4 regions of the Pontibacter saemangeumensis genome follow, and region 3 is predicted to be linked to each of the others. Evidence: riboswitches for the same ligand, from Rfam matches in the RefSeq annotation. Region 3 holds a riboswitch; each other region holds the start of a gene.
What was found. Region 3 has a riboswitch for S-adenosylmethionine ahead of metH (methionine synthase). Riboswitches for the same ligand answer to the same signal wherever they lie in the genome.

Region 1: it holds a riboswitch for S-adenosylmethionine, as region 3 does, so the genes downstream of both, ABD920_RS17170 (nitrite/sulfite reductase) here and metH (methionine synthase) in region 3, are expected to answer to the same signal.
Region 2: it holds a riboswitch for S-adenosylmethionine, as region 3 does, so the genes downstream of both, ABD920_RS03380 (O-acetylhomoserine aminocarboxypropyltransferase/cysteine synthase family protein) here and metH (methionine synthase) in region 3, are expected to answer to the same signal.
Region 4: it holds a riboswitch for S-adenosylmethionine, as region 3 does, so the genes downstream of both, ABD920_RS17135 (phosphoadenylyl-sulfate reductase) here and metH (methionine synthase) in region 3, are expected to answer to the same signal.

What each region holds. Positions count from the first base shown of each region.
Region 1 is NZ_BAABHC010000016.1:753,057-760,445, reverse strand. It holds gene ABD920_RS17180 (TonB-dependent receptor) at 1-1,688, opposite strand, end outside; SAM riboswitch class I at 2,130-2,233, shown strand; gene ABD920_RS17175 (hypothetical protein) at 2,273-2,425, opposite strand; gene ABD920_RS17170 (nitrite/sulfite reductase) at 2,723-4,855, shown strand; gene cobA (uroporphyrinogen-III C-methyltransferase) at 4,929-5,744, shown strand; gene ABD920_RS17160 (TSUP family transporter) at 5,777-7,309, shown strand.
Region 2 is NZ_BAABHC010000002.1:450,289-457,677, forward strand. It holds gene ABD920_RS03375 (homoserine O-acetyltransferase family protein) at 1-937, opposite strand, end outside; gene ABD920_RS03380 (O-acetylhomoserine aminocarboxypropyltransferase/cysteine synthase family protein) at 952-2,277, opposite strand; SAM riboswitch class I at 2,533-2,640, opposite strand; gene ABD920_RS03385 (phosphoribosylaminoimidazolesuccinocarboxamide synthase) at 3,105-4,061, shown strand; gene ABD920_RS03390 (STAS domain-containing protein) at 4,107-4,484, shown strand; gene ABD920_RS03395 (ribonuclease Z) at 4,499-5,416, shown strand; gene ABD920_RS03400 (queuosine precursor transporter) at 5,527-6,318, shown strand; gene ABD920_RS03405 (EamA family transporter) at 6,664-7,389, shown strand, end outside.
Region 3 is NZ_BAABHC010000021.1:1,124-8,512, reverse strand. It holds gene ABD920_RS17820 (ribonucleoside-diphosphate reductase subunit alpha) at 1-135, opposite strand, end outside; gene ABD920_RS17815 (ribonucleoside-diphosphate reductase small subunit) at 504-1,463, opposite strand; gene rplU (50S ribosomal protein L21) at 2,114-2,422, shown strand; gene rpmA (50S ribosomal protein L27) at 2,493-2,762, shown strand; SAM riboswitch class I at 3,042-3,148, shown strand; gene metH (methionine synthase) at 3,223-6,933, shown strand; gene metF (methylenetetrahydrofolate reductase [NAD(P)H]) at 7,222-7,389, shown strand, end outside.
Region 4 is NZ_BAABHC010000016.1:745,022-752,410, forward strand. It holds gene ABD920_RS17120 (hypothetical protein) at 1-746, shown strand, start outside; gene ABD920_RS17125 (hypothetical protein) at 1,051-1,602, shown strand; gene ABD920_RS17130 (hypothetical protein) at 1,721-2,440, shown strand; SAM riboswitch class I at 2,584-2,686, shown strand; gene ABD920_RS17135 (phosphoadenylyl-sulfate reductase) at 3,031-3,750, shown strand; gene cysD (sulfate adenylyltransferase subunit CysD) at 3,828-4,736, shown strand; gene ABD920_RS17145 (sulfate adenylyltransferase subunit 1) at 4,738-6,015, shown strand; gene ABD920_RS17150 (OsmC family protein) at 6,139-6,558, opposite strand; gene ABD920_RS17155 (trans-sulfuration enzyme family protein) at 6,816-7,389, opposite strand, start outside.

The DNA of each region.
Region 1 (7,389 bases), on a different contig from region 3:
AAGTTGGCTTTGAAGGTGTGTTTTTCCTTCAGGCTGTAGGAGAGGGCCACACTGGGTATGAAGTTGTCGTAATCGGTGGTGTAGTCCTGCTCGTTTCCCTGCAGGTCCGCGTTGATGTCGGTGTACTCGTAGCGGCCGCCGGCTTTCACGTTCAGCACTTTTTTCAGGGTAAAGCCATAGGTCAGATAAGCCGCGTAGACATCCTGCTCATAAAACAGGTCGTTGCCGGGCCTTCCCTGTGCCGGTTCCGGTGTCTCTTTATACGAGGCATCGCTTTCCACGTCGCGCAGGATGTTTTTCACGCCCACTTCCAGCTGTGTCTTGTTCTCAAACGGGTGCGTGTAATCCACCTGGAAGGTCAGCTCCTTGTTGATGTTGTCGTTGGTGTTCCGGATCAGCTGAAACGGCTCTTCGCCCTCCTGGTAGTAATCCTGGTTGATGAAGTTGTCGGCGTTGGTGACGGAGTAGAGCGACAGGATAGCCAGTTCCTGCTGCGGCTTCCCGAAGGTGTGGACGAAGTCCAGGTTATAGTCTGTGCCGATGCGCTGCGTGCGGTTCCTGATCCTGTTCAGGAAGTCATACTCCTGGAAGCCGGTGGCGTACGCTGCCTGCTGGTTTCGCATCCGGAACCTGCCGCCGTTGGTGCGGACACCGCCTGAAAGCATATCCTTGGGCGTAAGGTCGTAATCGAATCCCAGCTGCCCGTTCATGAAGGCGCCGTTGATGTGGGTGTTTCCGCTCTGGAAGCTGTAGGAAGTCTCGTCGAGATCGGTGCTCTCGTTGTCGTAGGAGGTGATGGCGTTGGTCAGGTTCCCGCGGTTGTAGAACATGTTTCCCCCGAAGGTGCCGTTCAGGCCAAACTTGCCCCGCCGCACGCTCAGGCTGGCGTTGCCGTTGCTGCCGCGCGTGCCGCCCGTCAATGCCACAGAGCCGGTGACGCCCTGCATCCCGTCTTTTTTGGTGATGATGTTGATGATGCCGGCCGTGCCCTCGGCATCGTATTTGGCGGAGGGACTGGTGATCACCTCCACCGACTTGATCTGGTCCGCGGGGATCTGCTTCAGGGCATCGGCCACGTTGCCCGCCATGATCGCGGACGGTTTGTTGTTGATGAGCACGCGCACGTTGCCGCTGCCGCGCAGCTGCACGTTCCCGTCGTTGTCCAGCGACAGCGACGGCACTTTCTGCAGCACATCGGTCGCCGTGCCCCCGGCGTTCGTGATGTCTTTTTCGGCGTTATAGACGGTGCGGTCGATTTTCTCTTCCACCAGCGGCTTCTCGCCCGTTACCACAACTTCGCTTAGCTTTTTGGCGTCGGAGGCAAGGCGGACGGTTCCAACATGCACTTCGGCGTTGTCTGAGGCAACGGTCACATTCTCCACGGTCTGCAGTTGGTAGCCAAGGAAGGAGACGTTCAGGTGGTACTGCCCGGCCGCCACTTTCTGTATTGTGAAACTGCCTTTATCATCCACCATGGTGCCGTCCACGGGTTTGCCCGTGCGCACGCTGATGAGGGCCACCGTGGCGAACTCGATGGGTTTTGCGGTTTCGGCATCCACCACCTGGCCGCTGATCCGGGCGTTACCTTTCGGAGAGGCCACTACAGTTTGCTGCTGTGGCTGCGGTGCCTGCGCGAATGCTGCCGTGGTGCTAAGGCCCAGTAATAGAATGAGTAGGTTCTTCTTCATAGTTTAAAGGAAGCTGCAAGTGTTTTCTGTACTTCAGACAGCAAAGTAAAACTGCTTTTTCGGGGTGCTAAAACATAATATACCAAGGCATCCCATTACTATATAGAAAGGCATATATAACCGACCAGCCGTTGGTCGTTGAAAACAGCCGCCTGGTCGGCGCCCGGCTGAATGCGCTGGCGGTATACAGGGTATATAGGCATATAGAATGTGCAGGAGCGGAGCCATGGAACAAAATCCCGCTCCTGTTGTTGATAGGCGTAGTATACTTGCCTTCATATGCCGGGACTGCCAAGGCAGACGACACGGATGTTTTAGGAGCGGGTCTGGAGATTACGCGAGACAGTCGGATAGAAAATAATCTCTGGTTTTTTGTGAATTTGATATACTTGTGAGATTTATTTTATACTTTTGCAAAGAATACTATTGCTGTCAGCAAGAAATTTATAGACGAAGAGGCGAGAGAACAGGCTCCCAGACCCTCTGGCAACCATCCGATAGTGGAAAGGTGCCAAGTCCTGCCCAACGAAGGGGAAATATAAATTAAAGAACCATGAACCAGACATCAGGCATCTCCCGCTCCATTACCTTCTTCCCTTATCATCACCGCGTTGCCGCATCCCTGCCTGCAATGTGCTGTTGTTGCTGTTGTCCCCGCTAAAGAAGGAGCTCGCCTCCCATCCCTTCAGCCAAACCTGCTTAAACTGCTTCCGGATGACAGGGAATTTATCACCCATTTATATATAACCAAGCACAGGCAGCGGCATTCTCTATGTACCGCTCGCCAATGGGCACAGCAACAAGATCATGGCTTTTACCAGCATCCCCCATATATATGACAAGGCGTTCAGGCACTCACCGGTTGCCATACAGGCCTGCCGGAGCCTTTGGCGCTGTTGTGGCGTGTGCGGCTGTTGTTGAGCCTTCATTCCCTATATGGCTTTCCGCCCGCGTGCGGGAAGCAGCTAACATCTACACCTTCAACCATTTGAGCAGAAGCCTTTACCGGCCCATCCATAAAAAAGACCATTTGTATGCAAACCTTTAGATCCGAATTAGAGAATCCGATAGTCGAGAAAGATATCATCGAGCTGGAGAAGAAAATCCGCCTGTACCGGGAGGGAAAACTGCAGGAAGATAAATTCAAGAGCCTGCGACTGGCCCGCGGCGTATATGGGCAGCGCCAGTTGGGTGTGCAGATGGTGCGCATCAAACTGCCTTTTGGCAGGGTATCAACCCAACAGCTGCTGCGCATTGCCGGCATTTCGGATGAGTACTCTACCGGTAACCTGCACCTGACCACGCGCCAGGATATCCAGATTCACTTTGTGAGCCTCGACAGGACCCCGGAACTGTGGGCCAAACTCGAGCAGGACGACATCACGCTGCGGGAGGCTTGCGGCAACACGGTACGTAACGTGACCGCCTCTCCTGAGGCTGGCGTGGATCCGCAGGAGCCGTTTGATGTGTCGCCCTATGCCGACGCCACGTTCCGGTATTTCCTGCGCAACCCGATCTGCCAGGACATGGGCCGCAAGTTCAAGATATCCTTCTCTTCCAGCGACTCCGACACCGCCATGTCCTATATGCACGACCTGGGCTTTATCCCGAAGGTGAAAGAGGAGAACGGAGAGACGGTACGCGGTTTTAAGGTGATGATCGGGGGAGGCTTGGGGGCCCAGCCGGCGCTCGCGCACACGGCGTACGAGTTTCTGCCCGAGGACAAAGTCATTCCGTTGATCGAAGGCGTGCTGCGTATTTTCGACCGCCACGGCGAGCGCAACAACCGCAACAAGGCTAGGTTCAAGTACCTGATCGCGAAGCTGGGGCTGGAGGAGGTGATGCGCCTGGTGAACGAGGAATACAAGGCGCTCAAATCACATGCCTTTGAGATTGACAGGAACGCAATCTTCACGCCCGCTGTACCGGAGGCGCGCGAGATTCCCGATTTTGTGATCGAGGACACAGAGAAGTACAACACCTGGCTGAAGACGAACGTGTTCCAGCAGAAGCAGCAGGGGTATTACGGGGTATATATAAAAGTGCAGATCGGCGACATCAGCAGCGACACAGCCCGGGAACTGGTGCCGCTGGTACGCGATTTCGCCGCCGATGATATTCGCGTGACACAGGGGCAGAACCTGCTGCTGAAGTACGTGCGTGAGGAGGCGCTGCCTTATTTCTTCGCGCGCCTGGATGAACTGGGGCTGGCAGAGCCGGGTTTCAACAGCGTGGCCGACATCACCACCTGCCCCGGCACCGATACCTGTAACCTCGGTATCTCCAACAGCATGACCACGGCCAAGGTGTTGGAGAACATGATCGTGCAGGAGTACCCGGAGCTGCTCTTCAACACGGATATTAAGATCAAGATAAGCGGCTGCATGAACTCCTGCGGCCAGCACGGGATGGCGAACCTCGGTTTCCACGGTTCCTCGCTGAAGAGCGGCAAGAGCGTGGTGCCCGCCCTGCAGGTACTGCTGGGGGGTGGCACGGTGGTGGACGGAGAAGGCCGCATCGCGCAGAAAGTACTGAAAGTGCCGAGCAAAAGAGGGCCGGAGGTGGTGCGCTACGTGATCAACGATTACCATGCCAACAAACTGGAGAACGAGCGCTTCAACGAGTACTTCGACCGGAACGGCAAAGACCACTTTTACCAGTTGCTGAAGCCGCTGGCAGACCTGACAAACCTGACGCCGGACGATTTTATCGACTGGGGGCACCAGGATCAGTTCGCGACGGCAATCGGAGTGGGGGAATGTGCCGGCGTGATGATCGACCTGGTAGCGACCCTGCTGTATGAGGCTGATGAGAAGCTGGAGTGGGCCGCAGAAGCCTTGGAGGAAAAGCGCTTTGCCGACGCCATATACTATGGCTACAGCGCCTATATCAGCACGGCCAAAGCGTTGCTGCTTGATATAAACGTGAAATGCAACACGCAGTCCGGCATCATCCAAGACTTTGACACGAACTTCGTGGCAGCAGGCACCTTCGACTTCACCCCTGATTTCAAGAGCCAGGTGTTGCAGATCAATCAGCAGGAGCCGGGCGAGGAGTTTGCCAATCAGTATATAAGCAAAGCCCTGCTGTTCCTGCAGCAGGCCACCAGTTACCGCCAGCAACACCGCGAAATGCCCGCTCCCAAGCCGGTGCAGCGCGAGGCGTAGAACGTAATATTGTGTAACAGAATACTGCCTGTCGGAATGAAGTGATGGAGGCAGCATTTAAAATTGAACCAGGATGGCATTGAAGAGAGAAGATAAGGCGCAGGCAGACGCAGCCATATATAAACAGCCACGGCTGACGCTGGTTGGCGCAGGCCCCGGCGACGCGGACCTGATCACGCTGAAGGCGATCAAGGCGCTGCAGCAGGCGGATGTGGTGCTCTATGATGCGCTGGTGAACCCGGCCTTGTTAGCGCATGCTGCCGCTGCCACACCCAAGGTATTCGTAGGGAAGCGTGCGGGTGCGCATAGCCTGAAGCAGGACGAGATCAACAAACTGATTGTGGACTCTGCTATGGCTTATGGGCATGTGGTGCGCCTGAAAGGCGGCGACCCCTTTGTGTTTGGCCGTGGCTACGAAGAACTGGCCTACGCCGACAAGTTTAACATCGCAACGGAGGTGGTGCCCGGAATTTCGAGCTCCATCGCGGTGCCCGAACTGCAGCAGATCCCGCTGACCATCCGGGGCGTGAACGAAAGCTTTTGGGTGATAACCGGTACCACCAGTTCCGGCGACATCTCCAGGGACATTCCGCTGGCGGCACAATCCAGCGCAAGCGTGATTATACTAATGGGCGTTAATAAACTGTCCCGGATTATAGAGGTGTTCCTGGCCGCAGGCAAAGCCGACACGCCAGTTGCCGTTATACAGAACGGCTCGCTGCCGGACGAGAAGCTTGTGCTGGGCAATGTGCATAACATCGTGGAGCGCGTGGAGACAAAAGGCCTGGGTGCCCCGGCCATCATTATGATCGGCGAGGTGGTCGCTTACCATCCATCCCTGCGCTACACCCTGAGCCTGAAGCAGGAACAGGAACTGGTGAACGCCTAGCACCAGACAACACTAGACAACTGATGACATACATGAGCAGCACCCCAAATAAAACAATTGATCCTCCGGCCTCCACGGTGCAACCGGTTATAAACCCGCTGTTCCCGATTTTCCTGAAACTGGAGCAGCTGCAAACGCTGGTGGTAGGGGGAGGAAATGTGGGGCTCGAAAAGCTTTCCGCTATCTTAGCCAATAGCCCGCAGGCGCAGGTGCTTTTGGTCGCCCCCCGTATTCTGCCTGAGGTGGAAGAACTGGCCGCCCGCCACCCGCTGGTGAGGCTGGAGAAGCGTGAGTTTCGGGAGGAGGACCTGGCCGACCGCGACCTGGTGCTGGTAGCGACGGATGACCACGTGCTGAACGTGGCGATCCGGGACCTGGCGAAATCCCGAAAGATACTCACTAATGTAGCCGACACGCCCCTGCAGTGTGATTTTTACCTGGGCTCCATTGTGCAGAAAGGCAGCCTGAAGCTGGCCATCTCCACCAACGGGAAATCCCCTACGGTTGCCAAACGCCTGAAGCAGGTGCTGAACGAGGCCCTGCCCGATGAAATGGAGCAGGTGCTGGATAAGCTCATCCGGCTACGGGCCCAGCTCACCGGCGACTTCGCCTACAAGGTGAAGCGCCTGAACGAGATGACGGAGGTGCTGGTAGAGCCTGAGGCCCCTGTCGCCCGAAAGAAGCCGAAGTACAGCCTTACTTTTGTGCTGATGCTGGTATTGGCGGCCATTTCCCTGATGGTGACGGGCCACCTGCTCTTCAGCTATATCCCCTTCAGCACCATCGGTAACCTGGCAATGGACGTGGCCGCGCAGGTCGACAGGGAAATTCTCATCTTCATTTTGGCCGGTTTCGTGGCCCAGCTCATTGATGGTGCGCTGGGGATGGCCTATGGCGTGAGCGCCACCACCTTCCTGCTGAGCTTCGGTATTTCGCCGGTGGCGGCCAGCGCCAGTGTGCACGCCTCCGAAATCTTCACCTCGGGCGCCTCCGGCTGGATGCACCTGAAGTTCGGCAACGTGAACAGCAAGCTGTTTAAGACCATCGTGGTGCCCGGCGTGCTGGGGGCCATTGCAGGGGCTTACCTGCTGTTTACGCTGGAGGAATACGTATACCTCATCAAGCCTATCGTGGCCGGCTACACCTTGTTTTTGGGTATCCTGATCATCCGGAAAGTGCTGAAGAAGCATGTCAAGAAGAGCCCTGTCAAAAGGCTGGGGCTGCTGGGGGCTGTCGGCGGCTTTATGGACGCCATCGGCGGCGGCGGCTGGGGACCCATCGTGTCGTCCACGCTGATCGCCAAAGGTAGGCACCCGATGTACACCATCGGCTCCGTGAACCTGGCAGAGTTCTTTGTGTCCTTTGCCAGCTCAGCGGCTTTCATCTCGCTCGCCGGTATCTCGCACTGGCAGATCATCATCGGCCTGATCCTGGGGGGAACCATCTCGGCACCGCTAGGGGCCATGCTTGCCCGCAGGCTGCCGGTGAAGACAATGATGATCATCGTCGGTATTGTCGTGATCATTGTCAGTCTGCGCCTGATTTATATGGCTTTTATAGGATAAAGGCAAATCTGGGCGTTATCTCTTAGGGAGAAGTGGGAGCGTCTTCGTAAATTTATGCTCCGTTAAATTCTAAGACTGTA
Region 2 (7,389 bases), on a different contig from region 3:
TCAGGTAAAAGGACGAGCCGCTTACATGCTCATGCAGGAAACGCTGCTCCTCCACCGGGAACAACAGGTCCGTATCAACCCCAACAAATAGGCAACGGGTTTTCAGCTGCGCGAGCGCCTTCTCCAGCCCCCCCCGCTCACGGCCCACGTGGTGAGAGTCCATGGCTTTGGAGAAAAGCCAGTATGTGTACGCATTGAAACGCTTGGCCAGCTTCTCGCCCTGGTGCACCTGGTAACTGGAAGCCCTGTAATTGTCCGTGATACTGTTGCCGGGTTCCTGTTGCGTGGCGGCATAGGTATTGTAATGCCGGTAAGAAAGCATGGCGATGGCCCTGGCTGTTTTCAGCCCATCGTTACCGGCCTTTTCCGTGTCTGTAGCCCAGGTAGGATCCTGCCGGATTGCCATGCGCTGGCTCTCGTTGAATGCGATTCCCCAGGGAGAGTGGCGCGCGTTGGAGGCCACATGTACCAGCCTCTCAAACACACGCGGCTTCAGCAGTGCCCATTCCAGGGCCTGCTGCCCGCCCAGCGAGCCGCCGATCAGGGTATGCACTTTCAAAAGGCCAAGGTCCTGCCGCAGCAGGTCAAAAGCAGCCACCACATCCCGGTTGGTTACCTGCGGAAAAGTGTGGTAATACGGCTGCTGTGTCTGCGGATTAAGGCTTAGTGGCCCGGTAGAGCCGTAGCAGCCGCCCAACGCATTCGCGCACACCACAAACCACTCCCGCGGATCGTATAGCTTGCCTTCGCCAAACAGGTCGCACCACCAGTCAGTGAAGTCGGAGCTGCCGGTAAGGGCGTGGCACACCCACACCACATTGTCGCGCTGCTCATTTAAGGTACCGTAAGTGGTATAAGCCAGCTGGAAGGCGGGCAGCGCAGCGCCCGACTCCAGCTGGAAGGTATTATTATATGTAAAAACGTGATGTGTCGGCATATTTAAATTTAAGTTTATCGTACTGGCTCCGGCTGCGCCTCCCGCACCTTGGCAAAAGCCTGTTCAAAATCTGCCTTGATGTCGTCGATGTGCTCAATTCCGGCAGACACGCGCAGCTGCGTCGGCTCTACGCCTGCGCTTAACTGCTCCGCATCCGAAAGCTGCTGGTGCGTGGTGGAGGCTGGGTGAATGATCAGTGTTTTGGCATCGCCAACATTCGCCAGGTGGCTTACCAGCTCCAGGCTGTTCACAAACGTCTCCGCCTGCTGCTTCTCTCCCTTGATGGTAAAGGACAGCACCCCGCCAAACCCGCGCTTCAGGTATTTTTTTGCTAGATCGTGGTATTCGCTGCTCTCAAGCCCCGGGTAGTTGACCGATTCCACCTGCTCGTGCTGCTCCAGCCACTGCGCCAGTTCCAATGCGTTCGCTACCGTTCTGTCCACGCGCAGCGACAGTGTCTCCAGGCCTTGCAGCAGCAGGAAGGAATTGAAAGGGCTCAGCGCAGGCCCGAAATCACGCAAGCCCTCCACGCGGGTGCGGATGGCAAAGGCGATATTGCCAAAGGGCCCGTCCGTGCCGAACACATCCCAGAATTTCATGCCGTGGTATCCTTCCGAAGGCTCCGAGAACTGCGGGAACTTGCCATTGCCCCAGTTAAAGTTACCGCCGTCCACGATCACGCCGCCAATGCTCGTGCCGTGGCCACCAATCCATTTTGTGGCGGCCTCTACCACCACGTTCGCGCCATACTCTATCGGGCGGAACAGGTAGCCGCCCGCACCGAAGGTATTGTCCACTACCAGCGGCAGATCATGTTTTTTAGCCAGTGCGGCCAGCGCCTCAAAATCGGGGATGTTAAAACGTGGGTTACCGATGGTCTCCGTATAGATCGCCTTGGTGTTCTCGTCAATCAGCTTTTCATAATCTTCGGCCTTATCCGATTCTGCAAAGCGCGCCTCAATTCCCAGTCTTTTAAAGGATACTTTAAACTGGTTGTAGGTACCGCCATACAGGTAGTTGTTGGTAACGAAATTGTCGCCGGCTGCCAGGATGTTGTTTAGCGCCAGGAACTGCGCCGCCATACCGGAGGCCACCGCCACCGCTGCCACACCGCCTTCCAGGGCTGCCACGCGCTTCTCAAACACATCCGTGGTGGGGTTCATGATGCGGGTGTAGATGTTACCGAACTCTTTCAAGGCGAACAGGTTTGCGCCGTGCTCCGCGTTTTTAAAAGCATATGAAGTCGTCTGATAAATCGGTACCGCACGGGACTGCGTCGTTGGGTCTATTTCCTGTCCGGCGTGTAACTGAAGTGTTTCGAAGTGCAGTGGATTTGGCATGTTAGTAGAAATTATGGGTTGGAGTTAGGTTTTGAAACTGGTGCAGCGCCGAAGCGCCTATAGGGTAAGGCAACAGCAGGAACTGCTGGAAAGGCAGGTTTGCCTGATTTAGCAACAACAACACCGCCTGTTGCACAGGGCAATGCGCATGCTGCTGAAAGTTATGGGTAATTCTAATATGTGCGGCAGCGGCGTGGCTGACGTAATAAGTAATTTGTGATGTGTCGGATTGGTTCCCTTTTTCATGCTCGTATCAATTTATATCCTTCCGGATGTTCCGGAATCAGGAATTAGCACCTTAACCTCGGTAGTTAGGTTGCTAGAGTTTCACAGAGCCTGTCTCTCCACTCTTCTTTATAAATCAAATTCCCGAAGGGATGATTGACTTGATGTTGCAATTATAAAGCCCGGAAAAAGCAAATCCAAATAAAACACCGTTTTTCTGCCTTTTCGTTTCGGTTTGCCTTCTTCTCCCCACGTACGGCAGCGCTTCATAAATCGTTGCCCGTACAGCGCGGTTGGTTACTGAGTCCGCAGATTATGCACACTTTTGCTTGATCATGGTCAAATTCAGCACCTATTATGAGGTATAGGATTTCGCCTGATCACATAGCACAATAAGGAAAGTTCATAAGGTAATAATCAGTCTAAAATACCATCTATAGCTTTTATATTATAAAACTTCCTGCATCATATCAAAGTATAATCCAATATGGCATCCTAACCGGAAATACCCCTCTTGGAGTGTGAAATACAACAAGGCCGGTAAAAATTTCCGGACCTATAAAATATAGTTAACTTTGCCCGTCTATCATGACACTGACTTAATGGAGGCCATCAAAGAAACCAATTTCTCATTTGCAGGACAAACCGGATTTTACAGAGGCAAGGTTCGTGACGTTTATTACTTTGGTGACAAACTGGCCATTGTAGCCACAGACCGCATCTCTGCCTTCGACGTGGTGCTGCCACGCGCCATCCCCTACAAAGGACAGGTGCTGAACCAGATCGCCAGCCTGAACCTGAAAGCTACTTCTGATATTGTGCCCAACTGGGTGCTCTCGACACCAGACCCGAACGTGACGGTTGGGTTTATGTGCGAGCCTTATAAAGTTGAAATGGTGATCAGGGGTTACCTGGCCGGGCATGCCTGGCGGGAGTACAAGGCGGGCAGGCGAAGCGTATGCGGTGTTCCGTTGCCGGAGGGCCTTCGTGAGAATGACAAACTGCCCACTCCCATCATCACGCCTACCACCAAAGCCGGCGAAGGGCACGACGAAGACATTACGCGAGAAGAGATTTTAGCAAAAGGCCTTGTATCGGAGCAGGATTATGCTATCTTAGAGCAATATACGCGTGCGCTATTCGCCCGTGGCACCGAGCTTGCCAAACAACATGGCCTGATTTTGGTTGATACAAAATACGAGTTTGGCCGGCATGCTGGTAAAATCTACCTGATCGACGAAATCCATACCCCCGACTCATCCCGTTACTTCTATACGGAAGGGTATGAAGAGCGGCAAAGCAGAGGTGAGCCACAACGGCAGTTGTCGAAGGAGTTCGTGCGGCAGTGGCTGATTGAGAATGGGTTTCAGGGCCAGGAGGGTCAGGCGGTGCCGGAAATGACGGACGCGATCATTGCTGGCATCTCGGAGCGTTACATTGAGCTGTATGAGGTGTTTACAGGGCAGCGATTCGAGAAAAACAGCTACGAAAACGTGCTAACCCGCATAGAGGAGCACATTCGGAACAATAATTTTAACACTGAGAATAGAGAATATTAAAGTACTTTTTGGTACATTCGCATCTAAATGTTTACTGGTAGATCTATGAAGTACACGATTGATAAGAAAGAAAATTATACAATTATCACGATCGACGAGAAGAAGCTGGACACTTCCATTGCACCAGACCTCAAGTCGGAATTCGTGAAGTTGAATGCCGAAGGGATCACCAACCTGATTCTTGACCTGAGCAACGTAAAATATACTGACTCTTCAGGTCTGAGCTCTATCCTGATCGCTAACCGCCTGTGCAATTCATCCAGTGGACTTCTGATCCTGACTGGCTTGCAGGACCATGTGATGAAGCTGATCACGATTTCGAAGCTGGAGTCTGTGTTGAACATTCTGCCTACGGTAGAAGAAGCCATCGACCGTGTGTTTCTGCATGAGATTGAGCAGGACCTGACCAACAAGGAAGACTAAGCAAAACGCCCGCTGTGGATTTCGAACTCAGGATTCTGGGCAGTTCGTCGGCCACACCCTCGGCAAACAGACACCATACCGCACAGGTTCTTACCATTGACAACCAGTACCACCTGATTGATTGCGGTGAAGGGACGCAGATGCAGCTGATGCAATACAAGATAAAGCATCAGCGCATCTGCAATATCTATATAAGCCACCTGCACGGCGACCATTACTTTGGTTTGCCGGGGCTTCTCTCCACGATGCACCTGCAGGGCCGCCAATCGCCCCTGCACCTCTTCGGCCCTCCCGGCCTCTGCGAGATTTTGAGCCTGCAGTTCAGATACTCCGGCACCAACCTCTGCTTCCCGCTGATTTTCCATGAACTGGAGACAACCCTACACAAGAAAATATTTGAGAACAAGCAGATGACGGTGCACACCATCCCCATGGAGCACCGTGTTCCCTGCTGCGGTTTCCTGTTCCGGGAGAAGCAGAAGTCGCGGCCGCTCATCAAGGAAAAACTGCCGTCGTTCCTGACTCCGCCACAGCTCGTGCGCCTGAAGTGGGGCGAAGACATCACAGACGAGCAGGGCCATGTACTGGTTTACAACAAGGATGTGACCATGGAGCCAAAGCGAAGCCGCAGCTATGCCTATTGCTCCGACAGCCGCTATAAACCATCGCTGCTCCCCTACCTGCACCGCGTGGACCTGCTGTACCACGAGGCCACTTTTGCCGACGACCTGCGCGAGCGCGCTGAGTACACGTTCCATAGCACCGCGCGGCAGGCTGCTGAGCTGGCCACTGCCGCGCAGGTCCGTTATTTACTCATCGGCCACTTCTCGGTGCGCTACAAAGACCTCACCCCCCTACTACATGAGGCAAGGGCCGTTTTCGCACGCACCGACCTGGCAACGGAAGGGAGTATCTTCAGCATCACCGCCTAACCGCTTTTCCAGACCCCGCCTGCTTTTTCTATAGAAAATCAATTTTTGCTACTTTATATATAATTTAGCAGCCAATATTCATATAAATCAAGCTGCATTTCCTTCATCACATGGTGCCCAATATCCCTACTTTACATAAAAAACGCACTAACCTGTTTTTAGTGCTCAGCGGAATCTTTGTCGCCAATGCCATGCTGGCGGAGTTGATCGGGGTGAAGATATTTTCCGGGGAGGCCGTCTTTGGGTTGCCGGGTGCGCAGTTGCCGGTGCTGGGCGGCACAAAGCTGGACTTTAACCTGACGGCCGGCGTGATCATATGGCCGGTTGTGTTCATCGCCACCGACATCATCAACGAGTACTTCGGCAAAGCCGGCGTTAAAAAAGTGAGCCTGCTGACGGTGCTGCTCATCCTGTACGCGTTCTTGGTCATTACAATCGTAACAGGCTTGCCACCCGCCCCCTTCTGGCTAGAGGTAAATAAGTTGGATGCTGCTGGAAACCCTTTTAACATAAACTACGCCTTCAACAGCGTGTACCGCCAGGGACTGGGCATTATCATCGGTTCCGTGGTGGCTTTCCTGCTCTCGCAGTTCCTCGATGCCACAGTTTTCCATTGGCTGCGCCGCTTCACGGGCAGCAGGAAGATCTGGCTGCGCGCAACGGGCTCCACCCTGGTCTCGCAACTGGTGGACAGCTTCGTGGTGCTGTATGTGGCGTTCTTCCTCTTCGGTAACTGGCCCCTGCAGCAGGTGCTGTCTGTTGCCTTCATCAACTACATCTATAAATTCTGCATCGCCATCCTGCTCACCCCGCTCCTGTATATAGCCCATTATTTTATTGATAATTACTTAGGGGAGAAAGCAGCGGCGCAGCTGATGGAAGAAGCCAGCGTTGAAAACTGATATAGAGACCAAATACTATATAAATTTCTTTCTTCAAGCTGATCATATTAAAAGTCGCTTGCAACGGTTGTTCCTGGGCTTTAGCATGATATATAAACCTAAACCCGTAGGAACTGGTAAACAGAACAGGTCCATATATAAAATCCAGACAGAGCCGCTTGGTTTAAGTAACCGGTTATGGTTACTTTTGCAGCCATGCCAAAGCAGATGCCACAGTCTTTTAGCACCTATACAAATCCTGATCACGGGCTACGTTTGACACAATCTGTAGACGCTCCCCCCCATCCTACTCCCGGAGGCTGCTGCCTGTCTCTTTTTCATTTTCTTCATATATAAGGATTTTTCATGTACAGAGGAATCGTCTTGGTTTTTCTTGGCGCGTGTAGTTTTGGCATACTATCCACGTTCGTAAAGCTTGCCTATCAGGAAGGCTTTAGCGTGGGCGACGTAACCGGCACCCAGGTATTTTTTGGGTTAGTCGTTCTCTGGACGATCGTGTTGCTCCGGCGGCTACTCGGCCACAGAGGGAACAGCACACCGGGCAGGGAGAAAATCAAACTAGTGGCCATGGGCACAAGCTCGGGCCTGGTCAGCATCTTCTACTACCAATGCGTGCAGGCGGTGCCCGCCTCTATCGCCATCCTGCTGCTGATGCAGTTTACCTGGATGAGCCTGGTGCTGGATGCGCTCATCAGCCGCAAACTTCCGTCGCTGCTGCAGATGGGCACAGTAGCGTTGATACTGTTTGGCACTGCTTTGGCAGGGCGGCTTTTCTCCGGCAGCATCCCGGATTTTGATATACTGGGCATCGTATATGGCTTGCTTTCCGCATTCTTCTACACCATTTTCCTGATGATAAACGGAAAAGCCGGCAACAGCATGCACCCTACCATGAAAAGCGCCTTGATCTTGACCGGCGCCTGTATACTTATCTTCACTGTTTTTCCGCCTGAGTTCTTGGTGAACGGAGCATTGGCAAACGGCCTGTTTAAATGGGGGCTTGTTCTGGCACTGTTCGGAACTATTATACCGCCGTTGTTCTATGCCTACGGAGCGCCTAAGACGGGTTTG
Region 3 (7,389 bases):
GTCGATCACTTTTTTGGCCACCTCAATCGGCGACACATAATCCATGTGCAGGCCATAGCACAACTTTTCGATGCGAGCCGTAATCTTATCGAATTTAACGGATTCGCGTCTGCCGTCTCGTTTAACTACTAACATAGGCGTATAAAATTTGCGGGTTCTAAAGGCCCGGGTTTAGTAAATAGGTACAGGATAAAGCGCTGCCGTTGCAGGCGCCGGTTACTATAGGTGCAGTACACAATCAGCCCATACGCTTCTGGCGTTATAAGACGTTGTAATACAATTGTTTGTGGGTTTAGCCAAATGCCTCTCCTATATAGCTGCCTTCTATATAGATCAGAGCATCCCGGCCATGCGGCACTGCTGCCGTCTGCTGCTTTGGAGTGGGCCTGCAGCGGCCTTTTGCCTGCTGCGGCCCCCAATGCAATGTAAGCGTGAATCAGGAGGAGGAAAAGAGGCGGGTTTTCCCCTTTGGCCTCCTAAACATACTAAGTTTTTGCTATATACTAAAAGTCTTCGTCCAGCGAGAAAACCTTTTTGTCCTTGTCGCCGCCAACGCCTGCTTTCTGGTACTCGCCCACGCGCTTCTCGAAGAAGTTCGTCTTGCCCTGCAGCGAGATCATCTCCATAAAATCGAATGGGTTGGTGGAGTTATATACCTTTTTGCAGCCCAGTTCGCCCAGCAGGCGGTCGGCCACAAACTCGATGTACTGGCTCATCAGCTTGGCATTCATCCCGATCAGGTCCACTGGCAGAGCGTCTGTCACAAATTCCTGCTCAATGCTCACGGCGTCACGGATAATCTCCTGCACGCGCTCCTCCGGCAGCTTGTTCACCAGCATCTTGTACAGGAGGCAGGCAAAGTCGCAGTGCAGGCCTTCGTCACGGCTGATCAGCTCGTTCGAGAAGGTCAGGCCGGGCATCAGGCCGCGCTTCTTCATCCAGAAGATAGAGCAGAAAGAGCCGGAAAAGAAAATACCCTCCACCGCGGCGAAAGCGATCAGGCGCTCGGCAAACTTCTCACTCTCGATCCACTTCAGCGCCCACGCTCCTTTTTTGCCCACCGCCGGCACCGTCTCCAGCGCGTTGAACAGGTGGTCTTTCTCGCTCTGCTTCTTCACATAGGTATCGATCAGCAACGAGTACGTCTCAGAGTGGATGTTCTCCATCATGATCTGGAAGCCATAGAAGCACCGCGCCTCCGGTATCTGCACCTCATTCATGAAGTTCACGGCCAGGTTCTCGTTCACGATGCCGTCCGAGGCCGCGAAGAAAGCCAGCACGTGGCTGATGAAGTGGCGCTCGCCGTCGTTCAGGTTCTCCCAGTCCTTCAGGTCCTGGCTCAGGTCGATCTCTTCGGCTGTCCAGAAGCTGGCCTCAGCCTTCTTGTACATCTGCCACACCTCATCATTCTGAATCGGAAACAAGACGAAGCGGTTGGGATTCTCTTTCAGTATTGGCTCCATGTCACTCATATATATAGCTTGTAAAAGGTTTGGTAAGAACGTTTGTTCTCAAAACTCCCGGCAGCCGAATATGTTTAGCCGTCGCTTTGCAGGAATGGCTGCTATATCAGGAGTTCAAATATATAGAATTGAACTTGAAAATCGGGGCGAAAGTTGTTCAATTTATGCACACCCTCTCAGAGGGTGGAAAAGGCTATTTTCGGGGGTAATGCACATAGTTATCCACAGCGTGGATAACATATATAAATCATATATAATTGATGTAAAATATTGAAATGTATGCATATAGCGCATGTTCAGGGGGAGATTAGCCCGCTGGGGGCGGGTTTGGGCGGTGGTGGTGTGGGCCAGCTGGGAGCAACAAGGCCATGGAGCAGAAGTGTGTAACGCCGCAGGCGGATTACGCAGACTGTAGTGCAATTTGTGGAAAACCTTCACTTTAACGTTTGGATATAACTTGCTATTTTTTAACGGCATAAAGCGGTTTTTAACAGCTTGTCCAAATGGTGGCGCAGATGTTAACACGGTTATCCACAAAAACGTACACAGCGGGTGTGCAAGGCAGGAACAATTTGTAGCACAAGCCATTGCATATATAAAATAAGCGCCGTACCTTTGCGCACTAATCTTTTAAATATACATTGAAGCTGATGTACGCAATTGTAGAAATCGCAGGTCAACAGACCAAAGTAGAGAACGGCAAGTTCATCTACGCTAACAAGCTTTCCGGCAATGATGGTGACGCCGTTGAGTTCGCCAATGTTCTTCTTACTGATGATAACGGAACCGTTACGTTAGGTGCTCCTTTCGTGAGCGGTGTTAAAGTGGTTGGTAAAATCCTTGGCAACGTGAAAGGCGACAAAGTGATCGTTTTCAAAAAGAAGAGAAGAAAAGGCTATAGAAAGAAGAATGGCCACCGCCAGCACTTCACGAAAGTCCTGATCGAGAGCATTGGATAAGCAGTAAGAAGAAATTAATCGTGAAATCTTTCCGGGCCCGGTTCGCTGACCCGGATTAAAGTTAAAAAACATGGCACACAAAAAAGGAGCAGGTAGTTCTAATAACGGCCGCGAGTCGCATTCCAAAAGACTCGGTGTTAAAATTTACGGTGGCCAGGATATCATCGCTGGTAACATCATAGTAAGACAGAGAGGCACTGCCCATCACCCAAGCGTGAACGTGGGCATCGGCAAAGACCACACCCTGTTCGCGCTGACGGACGGCGTGGTGCAGTTCAAAAAAGGTAAGAAAAACCGTTCTTACGTTTCTGTAGTTCCTAAAGTAGAGGCGGAAGCGTAGGTATAACAGCCAACTGCCCCGGCAGTAGCGTTACTGAGAAAGGGTTGCCAGCTGGCAACCCTTTCTTTTTTGCCATTAACCGACCGCCGTTTCCGGCGGCTTGCCTGTGTGGCGCTTCGTCGCGCATTTCCCGGCCCTCCCTCCCCTGAAATAGGAGCAAGCGGCCTAAAGCACCATTAGTACCCGGAATCCGCAAGCCGTGGAACAGGTGAAAGGAAGCATATCATAATTTAATGCAATAAAATTTCATATACTGCCCACATATCCCTAACTTGCAGCTTCTTATCAAGAAAGACCGAGGGACAGGGCCCTACGACGTCTTAGCAACCATGTAAACGCTTGGTGCTAATTCCCTTCCGGACACAATGCCCCGGAAAAGATAAGAATGTACTCCTCCCCAGGTGTCCTTCTTGATAAGCCGAACGCAGCAGACTTAAGAGAAGAAAAGGAGACACCGACCATGACAAAACATCCCATTCATAAATTGCTGAAGGAGCGTGTGCTCGTGCTGGACGGCGCGATGGGCACCATGATTCAGCGTTACCAGCTTTCAGAAGCCGATTTCCGCGGCGAGCGCTTTGCCAGCCACCCCAGCGACCTGAAAGGCAACAACGACCTGCTCTCCCTTACCCGCCCCGATATTATCAAGGCCATTCACAAAGAGTACCTGGAGGCCGGGGCCGACATCGTGGAGACGAACACCTTCAGCGGTACCCGTATCGCCATGGCCGATTACCACATGGAGGACCTGGTGTATGAGCTGAACTACGAATCATCCAGGCTGGCGCGCGAGGCGGCAGACGAAGTAACAGCCCAAAACCTGGGTAAGCCGCGCTTTGTGGCCGGCGCCATTGGCCCGACCAACCGCACCGCTTCGCTTTCCCCGGATGTGAACAACCCCGGCTACCGCGCCATCTCCTTCGACCAGTTGGTGGAAGCCTACTATGAGCAGGTGCGAGGCCTCGTGGACGGCGGCTGCGATGTGCTGCTGATAGAAACCGTATTCGACACGCTGAATTGCAAAGCGGCCCTTTATGCTGCCCAGCAATTTGTGCAGGACGGCGGCAAAGAACTGCCCATCATGGTGTCGGGCACGATTACCGATGCCAGCGGGCGGACACTTTCTGGCCAGACAGTAGAAGCGTTCTGGAATTCCATCTCCCACGCCCCGATCATCAGCATCGGGTTTAACTGTGCCCTGGGCGCGCGCCAACTGAAAACCCATATCCAGGAGCTGTCCCGCATCGCGGACGTGCATATCAGTGCTTACCCGAATGCCGGTTTGCCGAACGCCTTTGGCGGCTATGATGAGTCGGCGGATGAGATGGGCGCTATTGTGGAGGAGTACCTGCAGGAGGGCCTTGTTAATATTCTGGGTGGCTGTTGCGGCACCACCCCCGACCACATTCGCCGCATTGCGGAGCTTTCTGCCAGACATAAACCGCGCGTTGTTCCGGAACTGCCCGCCTATTCGCGCTTCAGCGGCCTGGAGCCCCTCACCATCACCCCGGAGACTTTGTTCGTGAATGTGGGGGAGCGCACCAATGTGACCGGATCGAAGAAATTTGCCCGCCTGATTGTGGAAGGCAAGTTTGAAGACGCCCTGTCGGTGGCGCAGCAGCAGGTAGAGGGCGGCGCCCAGATCATTGACGTGAACATGGACGAAGGGATGCTGGACTCCGAGGAGGCGATGACTAATTTCCTGCACCTGATTGCCTCTGAACCGGATATTTCCAAGCTGCCGATCATGATCGACTCCTCGAAATGGACGGTGCTGGAAGCGGGCCTTAAATGCGTGCAGGGCAAGTCTATCGTCAACTCCATCAGCCTGAAAGAAGGGGAGGAGAACTTTAAGGCGCAGGCCCGGAAAGTGCGCCAGTATGGTGCCGCCGCCGTGGTGATGGCCTTTGATGAGGAAGGCCAGGCCGACACCCTCGAACGCAGAGTCGAGATCTGCGGACGCGCCTACCGCATCATGACGGAGGAACTGGGCTTCCCGCCGCAGGACATCATCTTCGACCCGAATATATTAGCCATCGCCACCGGTATAGAGGAGCATAACAACTATGCGGTGGAGTACCTGGAGGCGGTGAAGTGGATCAAAGCCAACCTGCCGCACGCGCTGGTGAGCGGCGGCGTGAGCAACCTGTCGTTCTCCTTCCGGGGCAACGACCTGGTGCGCGAGGCGATGCACACCGTGTTCCTGTACTATGCCGTGCAGGCTGGTATGGACATGGGCATCGTCAACGCCGGCATGATGGGGGTGTATGACGAGATTCCGAAGGACTTGCGCGACCTGATCGAGGATGTGATCTTTAACCGCCACCCGGATGCAACGGAGCGGTTGGTAAACTATGCCGATACGATAAAAGGCAAAGGCAAAGCAGCGGCGCAGGCCGATACTGCCTGGCGCGAGGCCCCCGTGGAGGAACGCCTGAAGCATGCGCTGGTAAAAGGTATTGTCGAGTTCATCGAAGAAGACACCGAAGAAGCCCGGCAGCGGGCCACTAAAACGCTGGATGTGATCGAAGGTCCGCTGATGGCCGGTATGACGGTGGTGGGCGATCTGTTCGGCGCCGGCAAGATGTTCCTGCCGCAGGTGGTGAAGAGCGCTCGCGTGATGAAGAAGTCGGTGGCGTACCTGCTGCCGTTCATGGAGAAGGAGAAACTATCTTCCGACACGTCCAAGTCAACGGCGGGCACCATCCTGATGGCTACCGTGAAAGGTGATGTGCACGACATCGGCAAAAACATTGTGGGTGTGGTGCTGGCCTGCAACAACTACGAGGTGATCGATATGGGCGTGATGGTGCCGCTGGACAAGATCCTGGCAGAGGCCGAAGCGCAGAAAGTAGATATCATCGGTTTGAGTGGTTTGATCACGCCGTCGCTGGACGAGATGGTGTATGTGGCGCAGGAGATGGAGCGGCGCGGTCTGAAGATTCCGCTGCTCATCGGGGGGGCCACTACCTCCCGGGTGCACACAGCCGTGAAAATAGCGCCGCAGTACAGCGGGCCTGTCGTGCACGTGCACGATGCCTCCCGCAGCGTGACGGTGGTGGGCAGCCTGCTGGGCAGCAACCGCGACGAGTATGTCGCCGGGGTGAAGGCAGAGTACCAGAAACTGCGCGAAGACCACATGAACCGCACGAAAGACCGTGCTTTCGCCACCATCGAAGATGCGCGGGCCAATAAATTCAAGGTAGACTGGGCGGCCACGCAGCCAACAAAACCGAGCTTCCTGGGCAGCAAAGCCTTTGTGAATTACCCGCTTTCCGAAATCGTGCCTTATATAGACTGGACGCCTTTCTTCCACACCTGGGAGTTGAAGCGGCAGTACCCCAAGATATTGGACGATGCGGAATACGGCGTTGAGGCCCGCAAGCTGTTTGCCGACGCGCAGGAAATGCTGCAGGAGATCGTGGACAACCAACTGCTGGAGGCGCGCGCGGTGGTGGGTTTTTACCCGGCTAACGTGGAGGCAGACGATACCATTGAGGTATATACCGATGATTCACGTGGAAACGTGCTGACGGAGTTCCACACGCTGCGGCAGCAGGGCAAGAAGGGCGGCAACGTGCCGAACATGGCCTTCTCCGATTTCGTGGCTCCGAAGGAAACAGGCATCCCGGACTATATAGGTGGTTTTGTGGTGTCCACTGGTTTCGGCATCGAGAAGCTCATCGAGAAGTACGAGGCGGATCACGACGATTACCACTCCATTATGGTGAAAGCGCTGGCCGACCGCCTGGCCGAGGCCTTTGCAGAGCTGATGCACGCCAAAGTGCGCAGGGAGTTGTGGGGCTACGCACCGCAGGAGAGCCTGGGCAACGAGGAGTTGATTAAAGAGCAGTACCAGGGCATCCGCCCGGCGCCCGGCTATCCGGGTTGCCCGGACCATACCGAAAAGATCACGCTGTTCAACCTGCTGAAGGCCGAGGAGCAGACAGGCGTAATCCTGACGGAGAACCTGGCCATGTACCCGACAGCCGCTGTAAGCGGATTGTACTTCTCGCACCCTGAGTCACGCTACTTCGGATTAGGAAAGATCGGGGAAGACCAGGTGGCTGACATGGCACGTCGCAAAGGCATGGCGCTGCAGGACCTGGAGCGCTGGCTCTCGCCAAACCTGAACTACGAGCCGACGCCGCTGGCACAGCAGGCGGTGTAGATTTACTGCTATATATCCAACCACCCCTGCCCCTCCTTCTTTAAGGAGGGGAGTCTGCTGCTGCTTCCTCAAACTATGAAGACCATAGTTGAAGATAGAGCTTTAAAACAAACTCATCATCAATAACCATATATAGCCAAGCCATTGCGATAAGCAAGAAAGGAGCAGGAGTAAGAAAAACTCCCCGCCTTGGACAAGGAGGGGCCAGGGATGGTTGGACCCGGTGTTGTGAACCAACAGTTTAACAATCCAGCCATTTAACAATTAAAAAAGCATCACCCGATATAAATGAAAGTAACAGAGCATTTTAAGAACGCAGATAAAACACAGTTCACATTCGAGATATTGCCGCCCCTGAAGGGGGAGAACCTGCAGATGCTGTATGAGCACATCGACCCGCTGATGGAGTTCAAGCCGCCGTTCATCGATGTCACCTACCACCGGGAGGAGTATATA
Region 4 (7,389 bases), on a different contig from region 3:
GCAACAACCTCTCCGACGACAACCGGCGGCTCGATTACTTGCGGTACAACGGTGACCTGCTCGTGATGACGACGCTCATCCTGATTGCCGGCGGCATCATGACGGGGCTCACAATAGGGCTTTTTTCGCTGATCGGGTTTCAAATTGAGGAGCTGTATTTTCAGTATGTTGGTATTATTGGATTGGCCGGAGCACCCATCGTGGGCACGTACCTCACGCAGACCAACCCGCAGCTGGTCAGCAAAGTGTCTCCGGTGATTGCCAAAATCTTCAGCCCGCTGGTGCTCCTGACGCTTGTCATATACCTCGGGGCCATTGTTTATTCCGGCAAAGACCCTTACAACGACCGGGAATTCCTGATCATCTTTAACCTGCTGCTGATCGGGGTAATGGCCATCATCTTCTTCTCGGTGGCAGAAAGCGCCAAAGCAGCCGAAAACAGGACAGCCGCCTGGGTGCTTTTCCTCTTATCCGCCGTGACCATCGTGGTGAACGGGATTGCGCTGTCGGCCATCCTGTTCCGGATCATGGAGTGGGGCATCACGCCGAATAGGCTTGCTGTGCTCGGAAGCAACCTGCTGATGATGACGAACCTCCTCTTTGTGACGTTCCGGCTTGCCAGGTCGCTGCAAGGCAAATCAGACCTCGCTGATGTTGGGAAAGCCATTGCGTTGTTCCTGCCTATATATGGCTTGTGGGCAATCATTGTCACGTTTATGTTCCCGTTGCTTTTTGGTTTTAAGTAATCAAGTTGTGGTAAGTTTATATATGGCGATGTCCTTAAAATAGAGGTATCGGTTCATGCTGTATGGTTAAGCAGAGGAGCGACGTACCATCCCCTTCTCCCGCGACGCCTGCCATATCTATCCCTGCTATATCTATATATAAGGAATCTGTTTAAAGAGAAACGGTCTAAATCTCACAGCGTGCGCAGCTCCTGCGAGCGACTGGCTATATCGTCTGGCCCCGGCTGTATTCAAACCACTTTCACCGCTGCGCAAAGCTTTCTTTGGAAATGCGTAGATTCAGTTAAGCCAACTGAGATGCCCTATGCAACTGACTCCTGAATTTAAAACCGCGATCTCCCACCTGCCTCCTGCCGAGAAGGACAAGCTGCTGTTCCGCCTGCTCAAAAAAGACCCGGACCTGTGCCAGCGCCTGCAGTTTGAGCTGGTGGAGCAGGGCGAGACCCTGCAGGAAAGGCGGGAGGCCGTGGCCTCGGCCATCCGGAAACAGGTGAAGTACGAGCCTTACTCCCCCGGTTACCTGATGATGGACATGCGCGCGCTCAACGGCGAAATTACCCGCCATGTAAAATACACCAAAGACAAGGAAGGCGAGATTCAGCTGACCCTGCTCCTGCTGCGCAGCTACCTCGAAGAGCACCTCGCCTTCATCGTGGCCCACCTCTACCGCGCCGACACCCTGCAGGATTACCTTGTTAAGCGCACGCAGTTTGTGCTGCAGAAACTCAGCAAGCTGCACGAAGACTTCTACATCGAATACGAGGCCGATGTCAATTATATCCTCCAGGCACTTCACCAGAAAGTAGCCCCCATCCAGGCACACAAAGCCAAACTGCCCAGGGAATGGCCATCTTAGCCGCTGTCGGCGGCGCAGGCATCGGTAAAAATTAATCCGCGTTTCCACTGCCCGGCCAGACACAACGAAGCAGATTTTTCGTTATATTCCATCAGGATCAATCTTTAGTTGAAGGCTTATGAAAACCCTACCTGTCAACTGGCTTACCGAAGGGCTCATCGACTTCGAGTACAAAAAGTATATGCTGCTGGCTTACCTCAAAGCCGCCAAAGAAGAGTTTGGGCAGCACCGCCTCTATCCGGTTTTATCTGACCTGATCATGCACTACCGCCACCTGCTGCAGGTGAAGGAACACAAGCAACTGGTATATGAGACCTTCCCGCAGCGCATTAGCCGCGCCGATTTCGAGAAGCTGGAGCTGGTGTACCAGAAGATCGTGGAAGACGACGAGACCATGCAGCAGATCGAGGAGATCATCCGGTTTGCCGCGCCGCTTTTCAACCAGACGGTGGCTTCTGGCCAAGAACTGTATGAGTTTGTGGAGCGCCACCTGGAGATCAGCCCGGTCGGCATCACGCCGATGTACCACGACGAGGGCTACCTGTTCCTCGACGCTTACCCTGGAAAGGAGACACAGGTCTATCTGTACCGTATCACGGTGTTCGAAAACACCTACGAAAAATACCGGGGCATAAACACACAACTGCTGCAAACGGTGCGCCGCGGGCTGGCCCAGACACACGAAAACCTGAAGGTGCAGCTGCTGCGTGAGCGGCGTGCGCTGCCAAACCCGGCCACTTTCGCCGTGGTATCGCGCATTCCGGTGCCGCTGGAGCATTCGCTGCTACCCATCGCGAAGCGCTCGCTGGTGAAGTTTGTGACCAACCTGGCCGCCTGACAGCCCCCAGGACCAGGCTGTGGGGCAGCAGTGCAACGGATTCTGCTGCCCCACCAAATATATTTTGCCCTACCTATTAGGCAGTTGAACAAAAAAAGCTTTAAATTTGTATTCCAATTACCAATTGACTTAAACGTCGGTAAAATTTATAGAGAAGAGGCGAGAGAATAGGCTCAAAGACCCTCTGGCAACCACCCGATCGGGAAGGTGCCAAGTCCTATCCCGCCGGGCGGGAGCATATAAATTTAATATATAATGCATACTACAGCTAACACATCGCCTTCATTTTCCGGTAGCACTCCTGCTGCCACTGTTCCTGCTTCTTCCATGGCTTGCAGTACTTCTGCCCTTTGCTGTTGTTGCTGCTGTATGCAGTGCTGCTAAACCCATTGCCTTCGGTTTAGCCCTCAGCACTTTTGCCACATCAGGCGTTCCCCTTTTCACACTCTGTTTCAGGTATTTTTTAGGCAATGCGTCCGCTATCAGGTGTTTTAGCACCTAAAAGCACAAAGTACCTTGAAAGCAGTTGTGCCCCAGGGCGTTAGGCAAATCATATATTAAATAGTCCGCAAGAAATTAACATTCCATACATGAGTCAGATTTCAGCTTTAGAAACCAAGGTGCCGGCGCTGCTAGGCCTGCTGGAGGGCAAAAGCATAGAAGAGAGCCTCACTTTGCTGGCGGCCCAGTTCCCGGGCCAGATTGCTTTCTCCTCCAGCCTCGGCATCGAGGATCAGCTCATCACCCATTATATATTCGAGAACAACCTGCCGATCCGCGTTTTCTCGCTGGACACCGGCCGCCTCTTCAACGAGACCTATAACCTGCTGCACAAGACAAACGAGCATTACGGCAAGAAGATTGAGGTTTACTTCCCGCAGCACGAGGCCGTGGAGCAGATGGTGACCGAGAAAGGCACGCTCAGCTTCTATGCCTCGGTCGAGAACCGCAAGCAGTGCTGCTTTATCCGCAAGGTGGAGCCGCTGAAGCGCGCGCTGCAGGGTGTGCAACTCTGGATCACGGGCATCCGGGCCGAGCAGTCGGACGCGCGCCAGGAGTTGCAACTGCTGGAGTGGGACCCGGGTTTCCAGATGATCAAGTACAACCCGCTCCTGAACTGGTCGTTCGAGGCGGTGCGCGAGGCGGTGCGCCAGTTGCATATCCCCTACAACCCGCTGCACGACAAGGGCTTCGTGAGCATCGGCTGCGCCCCCTGCACCCGCGCCATCGCTGAGGGCGAGGACTTCCGGGCGGGCCGCTGGTGGTGGGAGAGCGACTCCAAGAAAGAGTGCGGGCTGCACGCACGTTGATGAATTAAAAATTCAAAATTAGAAATTAGAAATTGGGCTATATCCTCCTTTCTGATTCAGAATTGAACAATTAATATATGACAAAGAGATATTTAGATTACCTCGACCAGCTGGAGGCGGAAGCCATCCATATCATGCGCGAGGTAGCGGGCCAGTTCCAGAAACCGGCTCTCCTGTTTTCTGGTGGCAAAGACTCCATCACGCTGGTGCGACTGGCCGAGAAGGCTTTTCGCCCGGGTAAGTTCCCGTTCCCGCTCGTGCACATCGATACGGGCCACAACTTCCCGGAAGCGATCCAGTACCGCGACGAGCTGGCCGAAAGGCTGGGCGAGAAGCTGATCGTGCGCCACGTGGAAGACACCATTAAAAAGCAGAACCTCTCCGAGCCCGTGGGCCGCTATGCCAGCCGCAACGGCCTGCAGACCTATACCCTGCTGGAGACCATCGAGGAGTTCGGCTTTGATTGCTGCATCGGCGGTGCACGCCGCGACGAGGAGAAAGCCCGCGCGAAGGAGCGGATCTTTTCGGTGCGCGACGAGTTTGGCCAGTGGGACCCGAAGCGCCAGCGCCCGGAGCTCTGGAACATCTACAACGGCCGCATCAGCATGGGCGAGAACGTGCGTGCGTTCCCGATCAGCAACTGGACGGAGCTGGACGTGTGGAATTATATCAAACGGGAGGAAATCAGCCTGCCCAACATTTACTTTACGCACGAGCGCGAATGCCTCATCCGCGACGGCAAGCTGATGGCCTGGTCTGACTTTATATACCGGGAGCCCGAGGACGAAGTCGTGAAGCGCCAGGTGCGTTTCCGCACGGTGGGCGACATGACGTGTACAGCCGCCGTAGAGTCGATCGCCTTTGACATCGACACGGTGATCGCTGAAATTCTAGAGTCTAAAATAAGTGAGCGCGGCGCTACCCGCATCGACGACAAACTATCGGAAACCGCCATGGAAGACCGTAAAAAAGGAGGATACTTTTAAGATGGATATATTAAGATTTATAACCGCAGGCAGCGTAGATGACGGAAAAAGTACCCTGATCGGCCGCCTGCTGTACGACACCAAGCAGATATACATTGACCAACTGGAGGCGATCGAGAGCTCCGGCCGGGTGAACGAGGACGGCGAGGTAGACCTTTCGCTGCTCACGGACGGCCTGAAGGCGGAGCGCGAGCAGGGCATCACCATCGACGTGGCCTACAAGTACTTCAACACACCGCGCCGAAAGTTTATCATTGCCGATGCACCGGGCCATATCCAGTACACCCGCAACATGGTGACGGGTGCCTCTAACTCCAACCTGGCCATTATCCTGGTAGACGCGCGCCACGGCGTGCAGGAGCAGACGCGCCGCCACTCCATCATTTCTTCTTTGCTGGGCATTCCGCACCTGGTGATCTGCATCAACAAGATGGACCTGGTGGGGTTTGATGAAAACGTATACAACCAGATCGTAGATGACTACCGCAAGTTCTCCAAGAAGCTGACTTCTAAGGACATCACGTTTATCCCGGTGAGCGCCCTGAAAGGCGACAACATCGTGGACCGCTCTAACTCGATGCCGTGGTACAGTGGCCCGAGCCTGCTGGAGCACCTGGAGCAGGTGCCGGTGTCAAGGGATTTTAACCTGGACGATTCCCGTTTCCCGGTGCAGTATGTGATACGCCCGCACACCCACGAGCACCACGATTACCGGGGCTACGCCGGCAAAGTGATCAGCGGCATCTACCGCAAAGGCGATAAAGTAGTGGTGCTGCCTTCCGGCCAGACCTCCACCATCAAATCTGTAGAGCTGGGCGGCAAGGAACTGGAGGAAGCGTTCGCGCCGCAGTCGGTGGTGTTGCAACTGGAGGATGATGTCGACATCAGCCGCGGCGACGTGATCGTGAAGCAGGAAGAGGAACTGGACGTGACGAAGGAGTTTGAAGCGCTGGTATGCTGGATGAACACGAAGCCCCTGAAGCCGGGTGCCAAGCTGCTGCTCCGCCATAACTCCACCGAAACCCGCGCCGTGATCCGGGAGATACAGTACAAAGTGGATGTGAACTCGCTGGACCGCATTGAAGACGTGGACCAGGTGCAGCTCAACGACATATGCCGCGTGCAGGTAAGAGTAGCCACTCCGCTGCTCGTAGACCCTTACCTGAAGAACCGCTCCAACGGGGGTTTTATCCTGATAGACGAGACGTCTTTCACCACGGTAGGCGCCGGCATGGTGGCCACGGTGTCGCATGAGAGCGAGCTCAACTATATGATTTAAGTTGCTGAATCTCTTAGGTACTCGGTGAGTTCCTATATAAAAAAGGCCGCTGCGGGATTTACCTGCAGCGGCCTTTTTTATATAGTTTTATCTTAAGCGGCTAGGCTATATATAACTATAACCTCAACCTGTCACAACTTCAAAGCTGTGGGTGATGGTGGCGGTTTTATAGAGAATGGCGGCTACAGAACAGTACTTGTCCATCGACAAGCTGACTGCCTTTCCTACCCGTTCTTCTTCCAACGGGCCTCCCAGCGCAAAATGCACATGAATCTCCTTAAACAGCGATGGCACCGCTCCGGCCTCACGCTCAGCGGTTACCTTAATCTGGAACGAGTCGATCTGCTGGCGCTGCTTCTTCAGTATTTGGATCACATCGATGGCACTACAGCCGCCGAGGCCCATCAGCAGCAGCTCCATCGGGCGGGCGCCTGCGTTGTGTCCGCCAATTTCGGGAGAGCCGTCTATATGTACCTCCACCCCGGAAGTACCCACTCCGGCAAAATGAAAATCCTGATCGATGCGTGATAAGTTAACCTCCATATATAGTTTCTTCCTTTTGATATATTATGCGCAAGAGCGCCTTTGTTGCCCCACTCTTGTTTGACAGGGATTGATTTTGGTGCTGGTGCGAGCTTACAGCTCGTACTTTTCTAAAGCAGTGGTACGAGCTGCAAGCTCGTACCAGCGATAAAGTGACAAACGCACCAGCGATAAAATGACAAATAAAAACGAGTTACTGCAGAGGCCATTTGTCAATAGACTACTGATATAGTCTATCTACAACTAACAATCAGCAATCAAACCTTCGCCAGTGCCTGCTCTATGTCCGCAATGATGTCGTTGATACTTTCCAGGCCTACAGACACCCGGATCAAACCGTCGGATATACCGGTGGCGGCTTTTTCTTCGGGAGAGAGCTTGGAGTGCGTGGTAGAGGCCGGGTGCGTGGCAATGGTGCGGGTGTCGCCCAGGTTAGAGGTGATGGTGGCCATCTGCAGGCTATCCATAAAGCGCTTGGCAGCCACATATCCTCCTTTCACCACAAACGTGATGATTCCCCCACCCTGCTTCATTTGCTTTTTAGCCAGTTCGTACTGCGCAAAAGAGGGTAGAAATGGGTAGTTCACAACCTCCAGCGCCGGGTTACCCTCCAGCGTCTGGGCCAGCTTCAGGGCATTTTCACAGTGCTTGTCGATGCGCAGCGAGAGTGTCTCCAGGCTTTTGGACAGCACCCAGGCGTTGAACGGCGACAGGGCAGGCCCCGTGTGGCGCGAGAAGAAGCGGATTTCCTTGATCAGGTCCGCCCTGCCGACCACCATGCCTCCCAATACGCGGCCCTGGCCATCTATATACTTCGTAGCAGAGTGCACC